3 regions of the Thermoanaerobacter kivui genome follow, and region 1 is predicted to be linked to each of the others. Evidence: riboswitches for the same ligand, from Rfam matches in the RefSeq annotation. Region 1 holds a riboswitch; each other region holds the start of a gene.

Region 1 (5,799 bases):
GAAGGATGAGATGCCTTATTACAAGTCCTTTTTTTAGTATCCCCTTTTTATCAAATTTCGGCATCCCTACCTGCCTATACATCTCTAATATAGCTTTTGTAGCGTATTCAAAATAATGAGGAGCTTTGGAGTATTTTTTAGCGAGATGGTCGTCATAATACTTAAGGTCTGGTAAGTATATGTCAATCAATCCTTCTAATGCCTTCAATGTCTCCACATTTTCATAAGCGTTTGTGTTATACACTATAGGTATCTTAAGACCTTCTTTTTTTGCTAATAAAATTGCTTCTTTTATTTGAAATGCGTGAATAGTGGGAGTAACAAGGTTTATGTTATGAGCACCTTGCTTTTGTAGCTTTAAAAAGACTTGTGCTAATTCTTCAATGGTTAAGGGTTTTCCAAAATCGTATTGACTTATTTCATAATTTTGACAAAATACGCATTTTAGGTTGCAACCAGTGAAAAACACTGTTCCAGAACCTCTTGTCCCACTTATAAAAGGCTCTTCCCAGTGATGTAAATATGCTTTTGCTACTTTTACTTGCCATGACATGTTGCAAAATCCCTTTGATTTTGACCTGTCTACATTGCAATTTCTTGGACATATATTGCATTTAACTGCATGTTCCATAAAAACTTCCTCCAATCGATATGATTATATCACAATATTTGCATTTACCAGAAGGATTAATGTTTTTTCTGTTTCCCATATTTTTACCCTTGAAATTAAAGTATATTTATTATAAACTATGATTGAAAACGAAATACTAAATGAAATCCTGGGAAGTTTGTATTAGGCTAATTTGTTTTCAACCAACGCAACTTATACGGGAATCCGGGTTCATCTGTGGAAGAAATGCCTGCTTAGACAGGACTTCGGAAGCAGGTGACAGGATACCCACCTGCGAGAGCGGGTATGAAAACATAGCCTTACGGCTTCATGGGATAAGTTTGTAGCTCCTGCATTGGCAGGAGCTTTTAATTTTTTCTTGTATTGGTGTATAATCTTATTGGGGTGATATTTATGAAAATTGTCATTACAGGTAATATCTATGAATACCCTGAAGGTACAAAACTGGAGGATATTGCTAAAGATTTCGAAAGTATCTATAATGGAATAATAGTTGCTGCAAAAGTGGATAATGAGTTAGTTGACTTAAATCATATAATTTCAAGAGATTGCACAGTAGATTTTGTAGATACCACAGTAGAGGAAGGTACAAGGATATACAGAAGGAGTTTGACTTTTGTTTTTATTAAAGCTGTAAAAGAGTTACTTCCTGGTGCTACTGTTACCATAGAACATTCGCTGGGGAAAGGTTTATACTGCGAGATACATGGTTATTCCATAAACAATAGAATTGTTTCTATGATCAAAAAACGGATGGAAGAAATAATAGAAAAAGATCTCAAAATAGAGAGAAAAATGTTACCCAGAGAAGAGGCTATAAATCTATTTGAAAAAGAGGGATTGACAGAAAAAGTTAAACTGTTTAAAGATATTGACAAAGAAAAAATACCTGTTTATTATTGTGATGGAACTGTAGACTTTTTCTATAGTTCTTGCGTGCCCTCTACAGGTTATCTAAAAATATTTGATATACGATTTTATTTTCCGGGTGTTATTTTAATTGCTCCAGATGTATATAATCCTCGTTCTTTACCTGTATTTGTTGATGTTCCAAAACTCGCTTCGATTTTTAAAGAAACAGAAGATTGGGCAAGTATTTTAAACATAAGTTATGTTTCTTCTTTGAACGACATGATAAAACAAGGAAAAGGTAGAGATTTAATATTGGTTTCTGAGGCATTTCATGAGAAGAAAATATCCAAAATTGCAGATTATATAACTTCAAACAAAATGATAAAAGTCGTGCTTATCGCCGGTCCATCTTCTTCAGGAAAAACTTCTTTTATTCACAGACTTAGTGTTCAGCTGAGGGTAAACGGGCTGAGGCCTTTTCCGATATCATTAGACAATTATTTTGTACCGCGAGAACTTACTCCAAAAGATGAGTTTGGAAATTACGACTTTGAATCAATTGACGCTTTAGACCTTGCTCTTTTTAATGAACACCTTATAAAACTTATCCAAGGAGAAGAAGTTGAAATCCCGATTTTTAATTTTAAAACAGGTGAAAGAGAACCAAAGGGTAGAAGAGTAAAGTTAGAGAAAAACCAAATTATTTTGTTGGAAGGCATACATGGGCTTAATGAAAAACTGACATTGCAAATACCTAAGGATAATAAATACAAAATATATGTGAGTGCTATTACACAATTAAACCTTGATGAGCACAACAGGATATCTACTACTCAGACAAGGTTAATACGACGTATGGTAAGAGATAGCAAATTCCGTTCCAGTGATGCGGCAGAAACAATAAATATGTGGCCTTTAGTAAGAAGAGGGGAAGAGAAATGGATTTTCCCATATCAAGAGCAGGCGGATGTTATGTTTAATTCTTTCCTCCCTTATGAGCTGCCTGTGTTAAAAAAATATGCGGAGCCGTTACTTAAGAAAGTTTCCCGAAACGATCCTGCTTATTCTATCGCTAAAGAAATATTGGAATTTTTAAGCTATTTCCTCCCATTAGAAGACGAGTTAGCAATACCTCCTAATTCTATTATAAAAGAATTTATAGGCGGCAGTTGTCTTGATGTGTGAGTCATATTAAATTCTTTCCTTCTCAACTGACTTATTGCAGAATACTTTTAATATTGACAATATCACAGAATAATAACATTTGTAAAATAGTATTATTGACAACATATTTGCAAAATGGTATGTTTTATTTAGAATAAAATTTAATAACAAACGAATACAGGTGCCCAATTTTGGCTTCAAAATTGGGTTAAAAGGGAAGCAGGTGAAAGTCCTGCACGGTCCCGCCACTGTGATGGTGAGCTCTTTACATTATGCCACTGTCCGTCACTTAGCGGAGCACGAATTTAACAAATTATATTTCGTATAAAAACATGCTCCGCTGAGTGACGGATGGGAAGGCGTAAAGAGCGATGAACCTAAGTCAGGAGACCTGCCTGTATTTGTGTTACACTTACTCTACGGTCGATAGAGGGGGTGTTAGAAAGGGATACATATGTGTTTTTTAACCTCTTAACACCGTTGGTAAGTTAAGAGGTTTTATTTTTGCTTAAATTTTTTATATTAGCTAATTGCAAAATGAAACAAATATTGGGGTAAAAAAGCACCGTTATTGGAGCCTGAGATAGCAAAATTGACAAAGGATATAAACAAGCAGTTGAATAGGCTTATTTTCTTCAAAAAAAGATTGGACATTATATCTGAAAGTGATAGTTATTTAGTTTTGCTTTTCATAGGATTTCCTCCATTTTGTTTTTGAGTTTAATCGATATAAGAATTCGACAAAAGTGAAGGAATTCCTTTAAAAATATATAGCAGAACTCCTTAATTTGCGAGGTTTTTGGGCTTTTGCAATAACCTAAAATTAAAAATTTTAAGGGAGGGTTTTTATAATGAAAAAGAAGATTTGCTTTTTGATGATTTTTGTTTTACTGATGTCTTTGTTGCCTGCTTTTGGACTTGCCAATCCGGTTAAGGCTCAGGAAACACAGGTTTATTTAAATGGTGTAAAGATAAATACAGGAGATGTTTTACCCTTTATAGAAAATGGACGAACGATGGTGCCTGTAAGGCTCTTTTCTGAAAACCTCGGTGCAGATGTAAAATGGGATGATGCTACACAGGCTGTGACAATACAGGGTGAGGATGTCAGTGTAAAATTAACCATTGGTAAAAAGGAAGCTGTTGTAAACGGAAAAAACAAAACTCTTGATGTTGCACCTATAGTTTTATCAGGCAGGACAATAGTTCCTTTAAGATTTATAGCGGAAGCTTTTGGTGCTGATGTAAAGTGGGATAAAGAAACATCTAGGGCAGTAGTAGTTTGGAATATAAAAATCAAGGATTCCACGGGGAATGACGTAACAGTACCTGCTGGATTGAACAGGTTAGTCATTCTTAATGCCAATGCAGCAGAGGCTCTTCGTATTTTGCAGATTCCAGATGATTTTATCATAGGTGTAAGTGATTCTACATCATCATATTCTCCTTATCTTGGCTTAGATAACAAACCAAGTGTTGGAGGTGCTTTTAAGCCCAGTTTAGAAAAGATTATGGAGCTAAAACCACAGGCAGTAATTGCTTACGGTAAGTATCCTGATAAAACATTGGAAGAGAAGTTGGAGCCTGCAGGTATAAAGGTTATAAGGCTTGACTTTTTTAAACCAGAAACATATAATAATGACCTTAAAACATTGGCTAAAATATTTGGAAGGGTAAAGACAGCTGATGAGTTTATGCAATGGAAGGCAAATGCAACAGCCATTGTAGCTGACAGAATAAAGAGTTTAAATGCAGAAGATAAGTTTAAGGTGTTTGGAATGGACATTGGAATGGGTAATAATTCCCTGACGGCAACCACATGGACAATATATGGTCAAAATACTTCTGTTCATCAAGGATTAGAAGCAGCTGGTGGAATCAATGTTGCTCGCGATATGAAGGATTATCCTAAAGTAAACCCAGAATGGGTTTTAGAAAAAAATCCTGATAAAATAGTTCTAAGTGCTTATGAAAAAGATGTGCTTGGATATACTGTAAAAGACAATACGAATGTTGTAAAATTAAGAGATAGTGCCATAACTAATCCTGTTATAAGTAAAACCAATGCTGGTAAAAATAAGCAGGTTTATATTATTGAGAAGCACTTACTTGGAGGAGATAAAACATATCTTGGGACGTTATATCTTGCTAAATGGTTTTATCCTGAGCGCTTTAAAGATGTCAACCCCAATCAGGTTTTAAAGGAGTATTTTGAAAAATGGCTGGGGATACCTATGAAAGGTATATGGGCTTATCCAGAGCCATAAAACTGCAACGCTGAGATGAAAGTATCTCGTGCCTAAATATCGAAAGGGTTTATTAAAATTACTACTATTGTGTTTGATAACATGGATTTTTAGCTGTTTTGGGTTGCAAGTGGCATCGGGTGCAGGAGGTAATTTTCCTACACCCGATGAATATAGTTCAGGCTGTCATTTGCCTCAAGTAAAAGCCGCAGCTTTTAGACAGATTTGGGCTTTGCGTATCAGTAGAGGGGATAGACGATCCATTAGCCCGTGTAGAGATAGAAAATAAGGAAGGAAATCTCTTAAAGAACATGATAAGAGCTTTTGAGGAGGTTATAGCAAAAGCAACAGATAAAAGACGAAATTAAAAGATGAAAGGGAGGATCTCAGGTGGCGACAAAAATACTGTTTTATACTGCTATTGACACAGAACTGATAAATGTCAGTAATGCTGTAAGGAATATTTATTCAAAATATGGTCCTATTGTTAATATGGCTGCGAGAAGTAAAAGAGATGTAGAGGGTTTAAAAAAGGAAGAGGAACTCATAGAGCTTGCATTGAGTTCAGATATGATAATAATTCATCTCATGGGGGGAACAGATTCTTTACCTGCCGTTGATAAGATTAGCAAGCTTTCTAAAGAGAAGGGCATAGGAATAGCAGTTTTGCCTTGTTCCGGGGAAGACTATCAGGAGCTTTATAAAATGAGCACGTTAAGTGAAAAAGAATACTTTACAGTTTATCGTTATATAAGTTATGGAGGGATTTCTAATTTTGAAAACCTTTTTCTTTGGATTTCCAATAGATTTTCAAAGACCAGTTTTTCTGTTATAGAACCTGAACCTCTTCCATGGGAAGGCATATACCATCCGGATTATAGCGATAAAATTGAAGCTAAGTCTTTT
Region 2 (5,799 bases), 1.2 Mb from region 1:
AGAAAAAAATGGTGCAAGTTGTATAGTCATAGAACTTTCTACTCCTGGCGGTTTGTATTCTACTACTCAAAAAATCGTCACACAAATACTAAATTCTCCTATTCCTGTTGTAGTATATGTCTCCCCCGCAGGAGCTTGGGCGGGCTCTGCTGGCACTTTCATAACCCTTTCAGCAAATGTCGCTGCAATGGCTCCTGGAAGTAGAATAGGCGCCGCCCATCCGGTGTCAATGGAAGACGACTCTGCTTTATCAGATGTACAAAAGCAAAAAATCACTCATGACGCTGCTGCCTGGATAAGAAGCATCGCAGAAAACAGAGGGAGAGACCCCAAAAATGCTGAAATGGCAGTTATTGAAAGCAAATCTTTTACTGACACAGAAGCATTAAATGCCCATTTAATCGATTTTAAAGCTACTAATTTAAATGACCTTCTAAAAAAAATAAACGGCCTTACAGTCAAAAATTTTGACGGCACAACTACAACTTTGCAAACTGATGGTCCAATCAAATACTTCCCAATGTCTTCATCTCAAAAATTTCTCTTTGCAATAAGCGATCCAAATATTGCTTATCTTCTCATGAGCGCTGGTATCTTGGGCATTGTATTGGAGCTTTATCATCCTGGGGCTATCTTTCCCGGTGTGGCAGGAGGAATAAGCTTACTTTTAGGCCTCTACACACTTGGAACATTAAATGCTCAATTAAGTGGAATGCTTCTTGTCATATTAGGGCTTGTGCTTTTGGCGTCTGAGGCCTTTGTGGTAAGCCATGGAATTTTAGCAGTGGGCGGTATAACTTCCTTTGTACTTGGCTCTTTAATGTTATTTAGTGGAAACCAAATGGGACTCACTATAAACAAAGGAGTAGTTTTCGCAACAGCCTTTTTCATGGCAGCTTTTGTTTCTTTCCTCTTAGCTGCTGTTATAAAAGCTCAAAAGAGAAAAGTAGTCACAGGAGTAGAAGGTCTAATTGGTGAAATAGGTATTGCAGTAAGTGATATTAATCCAAATGGCATAGTCTTGGTAGAAGGAGAAAGGTGGCAGGCAGAATCTAAAGAGTATATTGCAAAAGGCGAAAAGGTGGTCATTACAGCAGTAGAGGGTTTGACAGTTAAAGTTGAAAAAATAAAAGAGGGAGGCAGTAAAAAAAATGATTGAGAGTTTTGCATTTCTATTCACCTTATTAATAATCCTTATAAGTTTAATTTCCGCATCCATTAGAATAGTACAGGAATACGAAAGGGGCGTAATTTTTCGTCTCGGGCGCTACGTAGGTGTAAGAGGACCAGGAATATTTTTCTTGATTCCTATAATAGAGAGAATGCAAAAAGTAGATTTGAGAGTCATAACAATGGAAGTACCAACACAAGAGGCAATTACAAGAGACAACGTTACTGTTAAAGTAAATGCAGTAGTATACTTCAGAGTAATAGACCCTGCCAACGCTGTTATAAAAGTTTTAGACCACATAAGAGCAACATCTCAGCTGGCACAAACTACACTAAGAAGCGTTTTAGGTCAGTCTGACTTAGACGAATTATTATCTCACAGAGAAGAAATAAACAAGAGGCTTCGCGAGATTATAGATGAGGGAACAGAACCATGGGGAGTAAAAGTGAATCTTGTGGAAATAAGGGATGTAGAACTACCACAAAGCATGCAAAGGGCCATGGCAGCACAAGCAGAAGCAGAAAGGGAACGCCGTGCTAAAATTATAAATGCTGATGGAGAATATCAAGCAGCGGCAAAACTCGCTGAAGCTGCCCGCATCATAGCCTCACAACCCGTTTCTCTGCAACTTAGGTATCTTCAAACTTTAAGAGAAATAGCTAATGACAGGTCAAACATAGTAGTTTTCCCAATGTCTTTAGATATTTTTCAGCAATTTTTCCCTCAAGGACAAAAAGAAAGTAAAAATGAATAGTTTTAAGCTGCTGAGTTTTTAGCAGCTTAAAACTGTAAACAAACTATTTTGCAAGATTGGCATTTTGTGAAGTAATGCGACTCGCGACAAAGCAGTAACTAAACTTAGCAAGCTCGAAAGACGTAGGCGGGGCTGGAGCCACGGATGGCGGAAGCGGCCACCTGAGACAAGGATGTCGAATGTGGCCGGAACCCCGCCGGAGTCTGAGATCGAGCGTTAGTTTAGCCTGCTTTGTCGCTGGAGCAAACTTGCAAAATGCCAATCAAAATTATACTTTGTCAACAAATTCAAGCCGCTGAGTTTTCAGCAGCTTTTATTTTATACACTTCTTTAATTCCTCTATATTTTTTGGTATATTACTTCCATTTACAATTTCTTTTTCTTTTAAAATTTCATATATCTCTAAAAGCATAGGCTTTCTCAAATCACTCCAATCAAGTTCTTTTGCATTAGCAAAGACAACTGTGGGTTCGCCTTTTGCAACAACTTTTCCATTCTTCATGATATATATATAGTCAGCCCATGAATAAGCAAAGTCCACATCATGAGTTGATAAAATGAGTGTCTTTCCCTCGTCAACCAATTTGTCAAATAAACCCATAACCTCTTGAACATGCTTAGGGTCTAAATAAACTGTTGGCTCATCCAATATAATAACTTCAGGCTCCATAACTATAATATCAGCTATTGAGACGCTTTTTTTCTGCCCATAGCTTAAAAAATGGGTGGGCTTGTCTTTTAGATGGCTTATACTTGTTTCTTTCATGGCGTTTTCAACTTTCTCTTTTACTATATTTTCTGGATAACCTAAGTTCATGGGGCCAAAAGAAATTTCTTGGTATACGCTGGCAGAGAAAAGCTGTATGTCAGGATTTTGAAAAACAATACCAACATTCTTTCTAAGTTTTACAAGTTCGCTATGGCTGTAATTTATCTCTTCACCTTTGTATAATATTTTTCCTGATTTGGGTTTCAAAATCCCGTTGAAGTGCAAAAACAGCGTTGTCTTGCCTGCGCCGTTTGGACCCAAAACTGCAATCTTTTTGCCCTTCTCTATGGACATATTTACTCCGTCCAAAGCTTTTGTGCCATCGCTGTACTCAAAACTAACATCTATCGCTTCTAATATAAATTGCTCTTTCATAATTCACCTTCTTAAAAACATTGCTGCGCTTATTAAAATTAGTTCTATTAAAATAATAAATATTACATTTTTATAACAAAATTTATAATCTTTGCTAACAACTTTTAGCTCCCCATTATAACATCTTGCTTCTAAAGCTATGTATAAATCCTATGAATCTTTGTAAGACTTAATAAAAAGAGAAGATATCAAAAGTCCTAAAGACCTATAGCCATTCTTTAATGTGGCATATCCCAGTCTTGAATCCTGAGATATGTAGATATCATCGGCTGCTTGTATTAAAACAAATATAAATCGATAAATAAGCTGAAGCAGCTCCAAAAATAATGATGGAAATTTAAATTTCTTTAAGACATTTATGATGTCAACTACAGGAGTAGTAAGAGCAAGAAAATATAAGCAAGAGACCACTGCTAAAGCTCTGAAGAATAAAATAATAGCAGTGCTAACTCCTTTTGCGGTAATCCCTAAGGTTATTCCAAAAATATTAAAACTTACTAATGCAATACTTTTATCCTCTACAACATTTATTACAAGTGTCAATATGCTTATTATGAGAAAAGAATAAGGAATTAACATAAGTTTAATATACACTTTTGCTGGAATTTTCGCTTTAAATACAGTTACCACAAACATCAAAATAATTACTGCAATATTTGTATAGGCATCAAATTTAAAACATAAAATCATTGTCAAAAAGGCAAATAAAAGTTTTTCAACAGGATGTACATTGTACATCCTGTTTGTGTAAGAGTAACTATCTATTAGCATTTTTCCTCCCCTTCACAAGGCCTATGTAATATCCCAAAAAGCCTGCACCAATTGCAGCCTGTAAGGCAAACAAAAGGCTTTCAATTTCTCCGCTTGGTGGCTCCCAAATTGGTTCAAACCATGGCTTGTAATTTTTGTCTACCTGAGCAATAGCCTCTGTCGCCCTGTCATCTGCACCAGCAAATTCAGCGTTTTTAATAGTAACAAGAGGAAACACAATCAGCAAAATGACCAACAAGCCTAATATCAAATTTTTCATTAAAAACTTTTTATCCTTCATACTACCTTACCTTCTTTCTCTAAAACGTTAAGCTCAATGAGTTCCTCTTTGCTGTAGGAAGATAGCATATTGATTACAAGCACAGTTAAAAGTCCCTCACTTATTGCCAAAGGTACCTGTGTCACTGCAAATATCCCCATGAATTTTAAAAATGAGGCTGTAAAACCACCTACTTCAGCAGGAAAAGCAATAGCCAATTGGAAGGATGTCGTCACATATGTAAGCAAATCCCCAATTGAGGCAGCCAAAAATACTGCAAGCCAATTTGGCCCCCCTGCTTTTTTTATTCCTTTAAATATATAATAGGAAGCAATTGGCCCTACTATAGCCATGGAAAATGTATTAGCACCCAAAGTTGTTATGCCACCATGGGCCAAAAGCAGTGCCTGAAACAAAAGCACTATAAGGCCTAAAACGCTCATAGCAAAAGGCCCAAAAAGTATAGCTCCAAGCCCTACACCGGTTGGATGCGAACAACTTCCCGTAACTGATGGGATTTTCAAGGCTGAAAGCACAAAGGCAAAAGCACCTGCAAAACCCAAAAGCATTTTAAGCTTTGGATTTTCCTTTACCTTTTTGTTTATCGTTATAAGTCCCACAACCACAAAAGGCAAAGAAGCTGCATCCCATATTATGCACCACTTAAGAGGAAGAAACCCTTCCATTATGTGCATAGAATAGGCAATTTGCGGCGCTATTAAAAGCAATGCAAATGCTGTTAACAACATCCATTTTTTCACACCAAACACCTCTTTTTTATAAAATTTAAGTAAAAATAAAACCTCTTAACTTACCAACGGCGTTAAGAGGTTAAAAAACACATATGTATCCCTTTCTAACACCCCCTCTATCGACCGTAGAGTAAGTGTAACACAAATACAGGCAGGTCTCCTGACTTAGGTTCATCGCTCTTTACGCCTTCCCACCCGTCACTCAGCGGAGCACGAATTTAACAATTATATTTCGTATAAAAACATGCTCCGCTGAGTGACGGGCAGTGGCATAATGTAAAGAGCTCACCATCACAGTGGCGGGACCGTGCAGGACTTTCACCTGCTTCCCTTTTAACCCAATTTTGATTTCAAAATTGGGCACCTGTATTTGCATGTTATTCAATTCTTCCTTTAAATAAAGCATATCATTTTATAAATAGTTTGTCAATGAATAGAAATGTCCCTGTATTGCTTACTTATAATTTTTGCAGCTTCAAAACTGGCCTCAATTGTTTTTTCAATATCCTCCTCTGTGTGAGCTATTGATAAAAAGAAGGTCTCAAATTGAGAAGGCGGCAAGTACACACCCCTTTTTAGCATTTCTCTAAAATATGCAGCATACAAAGCAGTGTTTGATTTTAAAGCAGAGTCATAGTCTTTTACTTCATCTTTCGTAAAAAACATACACATCATGCTGCCTACTCTATTTATTGTAACATCAATTCCATTTTGAACCATGCTCTCTTTTAACCCATTACATAGTTTTTCTGCTTTTTTATCTAATTCTTCATAAAGGGCAGGGTCCTCAGATAAAATTTTTAGAGTCTCAAACCCTGCTGCCATTGCAAGAGGATTTCCAGACAAAGTCCCTGCTTGGTACACAGGCCCATCAGGAGAAACCAACCTCATTATCTCCTCTCTTCCTCCATAGGCACCAACAGGAAGCCCACCTCCAATGATTTTCCC
Region 3 (5,799 bases), 1.1 Mb from region 1:
ATTCATGTGATAAGAAGGCTTAACTCCTGCCGCTTCCGCCTGCATAACTTGCGCTCTTCCCATTTCCAAACCTTCATCGGTTATATAGGAATTTAAAGCCATGTTTTGGGACTTAAAAGGGGCTACTCTGTAACCATCCTGCTTGAAAATCCTGCAAAAAGCGGCAACCAACAAGCTTTTGCCCACAGAAGATGCAGTCCCTTGTATCATCAATTTAAGTGCCATATTAATCCTCCTGAAAAGCGTTTAAGTTTTGGTATTGAAGGCATTTACCAACAAATCTCTTGACAGCTTCTCTATATGTGTATAAATTTATGTGAACATACGTCGCGAGGCAATTTTTATGCATAAATCCACATTCCCAAGCCTCTTCTTTTCCCGGTTTATGCACAACGTATGAGGCTTTCTGTGAAAAACCTTTTATTATTGAGTGGTGAAACTCATGTCCTTTTATTTTGTCTCCTTTTCTAAAAAGGATGTTATCTTCAATAACTTCTGCCTCAACATAGCCAAATCTCTGAAGCCTTTTTGTCATAACAGTTTCAAAATCGTAAACACCTGCCATGTTAAACGTATTTCCCTCTAAATCTGTTATGCTTTTTGTGAGATACATAAAGCCGCCACACTCTGCATATACAGGCATACCAGCATCTATTACATCTTTAACCGACTTTAACATTTTTTCGTTTTTACTTAGTTTTTCTGCAAAAACCTCTGGAAACCCTCCTCCTATGTATAAACCCGATATTCCGTCTGGCAGCTTATAATCCGTAAGAGGACTAAAGGGTACAAGCTCTGCACCCATTTCTTCAAAAACTTGTAATCCCTCTCTGTAATAAAAGTTAAAAGCCTCATCAAACGCATACCCTATTATTACCCTTTTTAAATCATGGTGCTTCCCAGTTGTGTCTCTAAAAGTATTTGAACACTCAATCGCATCAACATTGAGAATCTTTTCTATATCAATGTATTTTTCAATATGATCACATAGAGCATCAAACTTGTGTTTAATTTCTGGCATCTCATATATCGGTACAAGGCCTAAGTGCCTTTCTGGCAAATCTAATTTTGCATCCTTTGGAAGATAACCAAAAACCTCGATACCCAAATCTCTTTTTATGCATTCTTTCAAAAGGGTATAGTGCTTTTCGCTTCCAACTTTATTTAATATTACCCCCGCAATTTTTACTTCCCTGTCGTAGTGCATATATCCCATTATTAAGGCTGATACACTTGTCGCCATAGAAGAGGCATCCACAACTAAAATTACAGGAATATCTAAAATCTTTGCAATATCAGCACTGCTTCCCTTTTTTGTAGTATCAACTCCATCGTACATCCCCATAACGCCTTCAATTACAGAAATATCAGCATTACAGGCATTTTTGTAAAAAAGCGATTTAAGGTTTTGTTCACCCAACATGTACAAATCCAGATTGCAGGAAAAATTCCCTGTGACATATCGGTGATACGCAGCATCTATATAATCTGGACCTACTTTAAAAGGCTGAACTTTATATCTTTTTGATAGCACTCCCATAAGACCAAGGCTTACAGTAGTTTTACCTACCCCTGAATGGGTGCCTGCAATCATCACAGCTTTACACAACTTTGAGTTGCTCCTTTCCATTTAATGAGGGAATGACGTAAGGAATATGGGTGATGGGATTTTCAAATACTTCCACCTCTATTGAAAAGGCAGACTTTATGTTGTTCAATGTTAAAACATTTCTGGGAGATCCAGATGCTATTATTTTGCCTTCTTTCATAATGAAAATCTCATCACAAAACTGTGAAGCAAGGTTAATATCGTGAAGCACAACAATTACAAGTATTCCTTTTAAAGATAAATCTTTTACAAGAGATAGTATTTCAACTTGGTATTTTATATCAAGGTGAGAAACTGGCTCATCCATGAGTAAAATTCGAGCTTTTTGTGCTAATGCCCTCGCTATATACACTCTTTGCCTCTCACCGCCGCTTAACTCTTTTATGCTTTTGTCTTTAAACTGCCATGTATTTGTAATTTCCATGCACTCTCTTACAATATCTCTGTCCTCTTTTTTCTCCGACTGAAACCTTTTAAGATAAGGAATTCTTCCCATCATTACTACGTCATAACAGCTAAATTCAAAGTCGTAAACTATATCTTGAGGCACATAACCTATATATTTTGCCTTTTCTTTTATAGTAAAGTCTTTTATATTTTTCCCTAACACAAAGACATTACCATAGGTTGGCGTCAAATACCCTGATATATTCTTTAAAAGTGTAGTCTTGCCACTTCCATTTGCACCAATTATCCCTATCACTATGCTTTTATTTATGGTGAAATCTATCCCTCTTAAAACTTCCCTTTCCCCATAAGAAAAATGTAATTTATCTACCTGTAAAATAGCCATATCATCACATTCCTTCACTTTTTTGTTTGCTCTTTATTAACAGATACAAAAAGAATGGTCCTCCAAATGCCGCAGTAATTATCCCAATTGGAATTTCCATTGGTTTTAAAATAACTCGTGCTAATAGGTCTGCAAAAGTTAAAAATATCGCTCCTGATATAGCACTAAAAGGTACAAGAATTCTATTGTCAGGTCCTACAATAAGCCTTGATATATGGGGCACAATAAGACCAACAAAACCTATAATTCCACCGACTGATACCGCTGTTGCAGTAACCAATGACCCTGTCACAAGAATTATTTTTTTGACCAATTCTGTGTTGACACCTAAATGTTCTGCAACCTCTTCTCCTGTCAATATCGCATTTACATCCCTTGAAAATACATACATAACAAAAGAACCAATCAATATAACAGGAGTAGAATAAGCCACATGATTCCAATTTATGAGGCTAAATCCTCCCATAGTCCAAAAAACAATTCGCGAAAACTCATCATGGTTTAAAAGCATCATAAGAGAAATAATTGCAGACATAAAAGCGCTTATGGCTATTCCCGCAAGCAACATTGTGGTCATGGATACTCTTGTGCCAGTTCTAGAGATAGTGTACACAAAAAACACAGTCATTAAAGAAGTAACAAATGCCATAAAACTCAGTCCAAATATTCCAAGCCCTAATATTATCGCAATAGTAGCGCCAAAAGCTGCTCCTGAAGATATCCCCAAAACATAAGGGTCTGCCATTGGATTTCTCAAAAGCCCTTGAAAAAATGTTCCAACAACAGAAAGTCCCATACCTACAATCGCAGATTCAATAGCTCTTGGAAGTCTTAAATTAAGAATTATTGTCCTAGAGGTTTCATTTCCCCCGCCTAAAAAAATATTTAAAATTTCCTGCAGGGGTATTTTTACCACCCCTGCAGAAATAGATAAAATCATTGTGAAAACAAGCAGCAAAAAAGCTGTAACAAAATATATACCTCTTTTCAGTTTCACTTTACTTAAATGCCTCCGGATGTAAGAATTTTACAATTTCTTCAAGTCCTAAAACAATTCTATTAGAAGCTCTTGATATTATGTCATCATTGCTTACCACAAATACCTTACCGTTTTTAACAGCATTTGTGTCTTTGTATCCTGCCATCTTTTTGATATCTTCTATATTTACTTTACCTCCCATTGAAGAGGCTATTATCACATCAGGATTTTTCTTGACTAATTCTTCCACACTGTACTGAGCCCAACCGTTTACATCATCTGCAACATTTTCCCCACCTGCAAGGTTTATAAGCTCATCAATAAATGTGCCTTTACCTGCTGTCCAGTTTCCGTCAAGAGAGACCAGATAAAATACGCTGACTTTCGGAAGGTCTTTGACTTTGTCATTTATTTCTTTTATTTTGTCTTGCATTTCTTTAATTAATTCTTCGCCTTTTTTCTCTGTCCCTGTTATTTGGCCTATCAATTTTATAGACTGGTATATCTGGTCAATGTTTTTAGCTTCCAGCATTACAACAGGTATACCCATCTTTTCTAAAGATTCCATTTGCTCTTTACCTGAAAGAGTGGAAGCAAATATTATATCAGGCTTCTGAGCAGTAATCGCTTCTATATTTGGTCCTTTAAAACCTCCCACTTTTGGCACATCTTTAACCTCAGGTGGATAATTATCAAAGTCTGTAACACCCACAACTTTATTTCCTGCTCCTAAAGCATATATAAGCTCTGTTATAGAAGGCGCAAGAGAAACTATCCTTTGGGGTTCTTTCTCAATAGTTACCTCTCTTCCCAAAAAATCAGTAATCTTTAAAGGGAATTGACTTTTAACAGTTTCAGTTGCTGTTTGAGAAGTGTTTTCTGGTTTGGTAGCAGTGTTTGTTGAACATGCTGTAAGGGAAAAAGCTAAAACAAATACTAACAATAAAGCAAGTAAACCTTTAAATTTTCTCATAGGTACCCTCCTCATTAAAATTTTTTAAGTATCAAAAAAGGCCTACCCGCGGAGGTAGACCTTTTTCGCAAAATTAAGCAAAAAAATACCACTTCCCCTTCCCTCCGAAGGCGAACTTCTTAAATCTTATGGCAGGTCTCCTGGCTCGCGATTCATCTTCCGCCCTGCCTTCCCATCCAACACCCAACACCAACGCCAAATGCCGGACAGTGGCATATTAGGGCTTCATCCTCGCTCACAGTAGCGGGGGCTGCAGCGGATTTTCACCGCTTTCCCTTTTAACCTTTTGGACCATAAGATTTCTGTCTTCACTTGTACACCTTTATTTTACCTCTACTCATTATTTAAGTCAATAGTCTTTGAAGATACCTTCGAAAAGGCAGATGCCTTTTATTCCCTTCTCAAAAATAATTTAGGTAGGCACACCTACTACTATTTTACCTTGCTGTAAAATTTCTTCTATGTAACCTTGTTCGTCATGAATATTTCTCAAAGGATGGTAAATCCCTTCCCACTTAGGTTTTATAGCTTCTTCATATTGAAGGTCTAGACCCTTAAAATGGTGAGCCATCCACAGTACTAAATTTTTTGTGTTTTCCTTTGACCTCATTTTATAGTACCTGTAAATGGTATAGTACTCCTGTTGGGTCAATCCCATCTTATCCCTTAATGATAAAACCTCGTCTTCAATGCCCGAATCAAAGAAAAACTTTTTATGCCCTCTGATTTTATCTAAAATTTCGTTAAAGCTTTTGAAATAATGAGCACCTAAGAAGACTCCATACCGTGATCAAATATCAACAACAACTTAAACACCCGACTCCCTCCTTATGCGAGAGATTAACGTTTCTTCATAAAGTTCCAGCAAATCTTTTATAAAATCTTCATCGGATTTCGAAGGGTCAGCTTTTTCCAATACCACATCCTCAGCTATTTCCTTTAAGATAAATTCAGAAGCCTTTTTCACCTCTCTTTTGTTAAGCAAACCCCATTGAAGCTGGTCCAGCAAATGAACGTACAAAGAAGTCAAAGTAACCAAATCCTCTTGCCTATCCAATAAATGCAGATTATGCATAAAATCAAATTTTTTGTAACCGTCATCTCCAAATAATACTCTATACCTATTCCACATAGTCTCTTCTGTAACTTTATACCTCTTAATCCTTCTCAAAAGGCTGTGTTGCATTTGAGGACTTAATCCTGTTTGCTTGTAAAGAGCTTCCTTGACAGCTTTTATCACTACCCTTCCTATCAACTCACCCAACTTAGAATGCTTACCCGCCCAGGTCAAGTGAATATCAGACTCCATATTCGACACGACAATTGTCCCATCAGTGCCAGAACCTGTAGCCAGTCCACTGGAATAATTGCTCTGTGCCATAAGTTCCTGAAGAGCCGCTGTCTTAGCTTCTGTACAAGTGACTAAAGCTCTTGTAAGAGTCCCA

The links. A riboswitch is a leader RNA that binds a small molecule or an ion and turns the genes downstream of it on or off. The one in region 1 is predicted to bind cobalamin.
Region 2: linked by a shared signal. The riboswitch ahead of TKV_RS01665 (energy-coupling factor ABC transporter permease) and the one ahead of TKV_RS08075 (stalk domain-containing protein) in region 1 are both predicted to bind cobalamin.
Region 3: linked by a shared signal. The riboswitch ahead of TKV_RS01525 (ABC transporter substrate-binding protein) and the one ahead of TKV_RS08075 (stalk domain-containing protein) in region 1 are both predicted to bind cobalamin.

What each region holds. Positions count from the first base shown of each region.
Region 1 is NZ_CP009170.1:1,584,398-1,590,196, reverse strand. It holds gene TKV_RS08085 (radical SAM protein) at 1-631, opposite strand, end outside; RNA gene ssrS (6S RNA) at 774-951, shown strand; gene TKV_RS08080 (nucleoside kinase) at 1,025-2,668, shown strand; cobalamin riboswitch at 2,810-3,060, shown strand; gene TKV_RS08075 (stalk domain-containing protein) at 3,499-4,914, shown strand; gene cobN (cobaltochelatase subunit CobN) at 5,284-5,799, shown strand, end outside.
Region 2 is NZ_CP009170.1:339,418-345,216, reverse strand. It holds gene TKV_RS01690 (NfeD family protein) at 1-1,159, shown strand, start outside; gene TKV_RS01685 (slipin family protein) at 1,152-1,925, shown strand; gene TKV_RS01680 (energy-coupling factor ABC transporter ATP-binding protein) at 2,239-3,069, opposite strand; gene cbiQ (cobalt ECF transporter T component CbiQ) at 3,220-3,840, opposite strand; gene TKV_RS01670 (energy-coupling factor ABC transporter substrate-binding protein) at 3,827-4,120, opposite strand; gene TKV_RS01665 (energy-coupling factor ABC transporter permease) at 4,117-4,860, opposite strand; cobalamin riboswitch at 4,985-5,234, opposite strand; gene hemL (glutamate-1-semialdehyde 2,1-aminomutase) at 5,278-5,799, opposite strand, start outside.
Region 3 is NZ_CP009170.1:314,368-320,166, reverse strand. It holds gene TKV_RS01545 (cobyric acid synthase) at 1-225, opposite strand, end outside; gene TKV_RS01540 (cobyrinate a,c-diamide synthase) at 227-1,609, opposite strand; gene TKV_RS01535 (ABC transporter ATP-binding protein) at 1,602-2,402, opposite strand; gene TKV_RS01530 (FecCD family ABC transporter permease) at 2,407-3,399, opposite strand; gene TKV_RS01525 (ABC transporter substrate-binding protein) at 3,401-4,354, opposite strand; cobalamin riboswitch at 4,468-4,665, opposite strand; gene TKV_RS01520 (hypothetical protein) at 4,767-4,964, opposite strand; gene TKV_RS01515 (adenosylcobinamide amidohydrolase) at 5,163-5,799, opposite strand, start outside.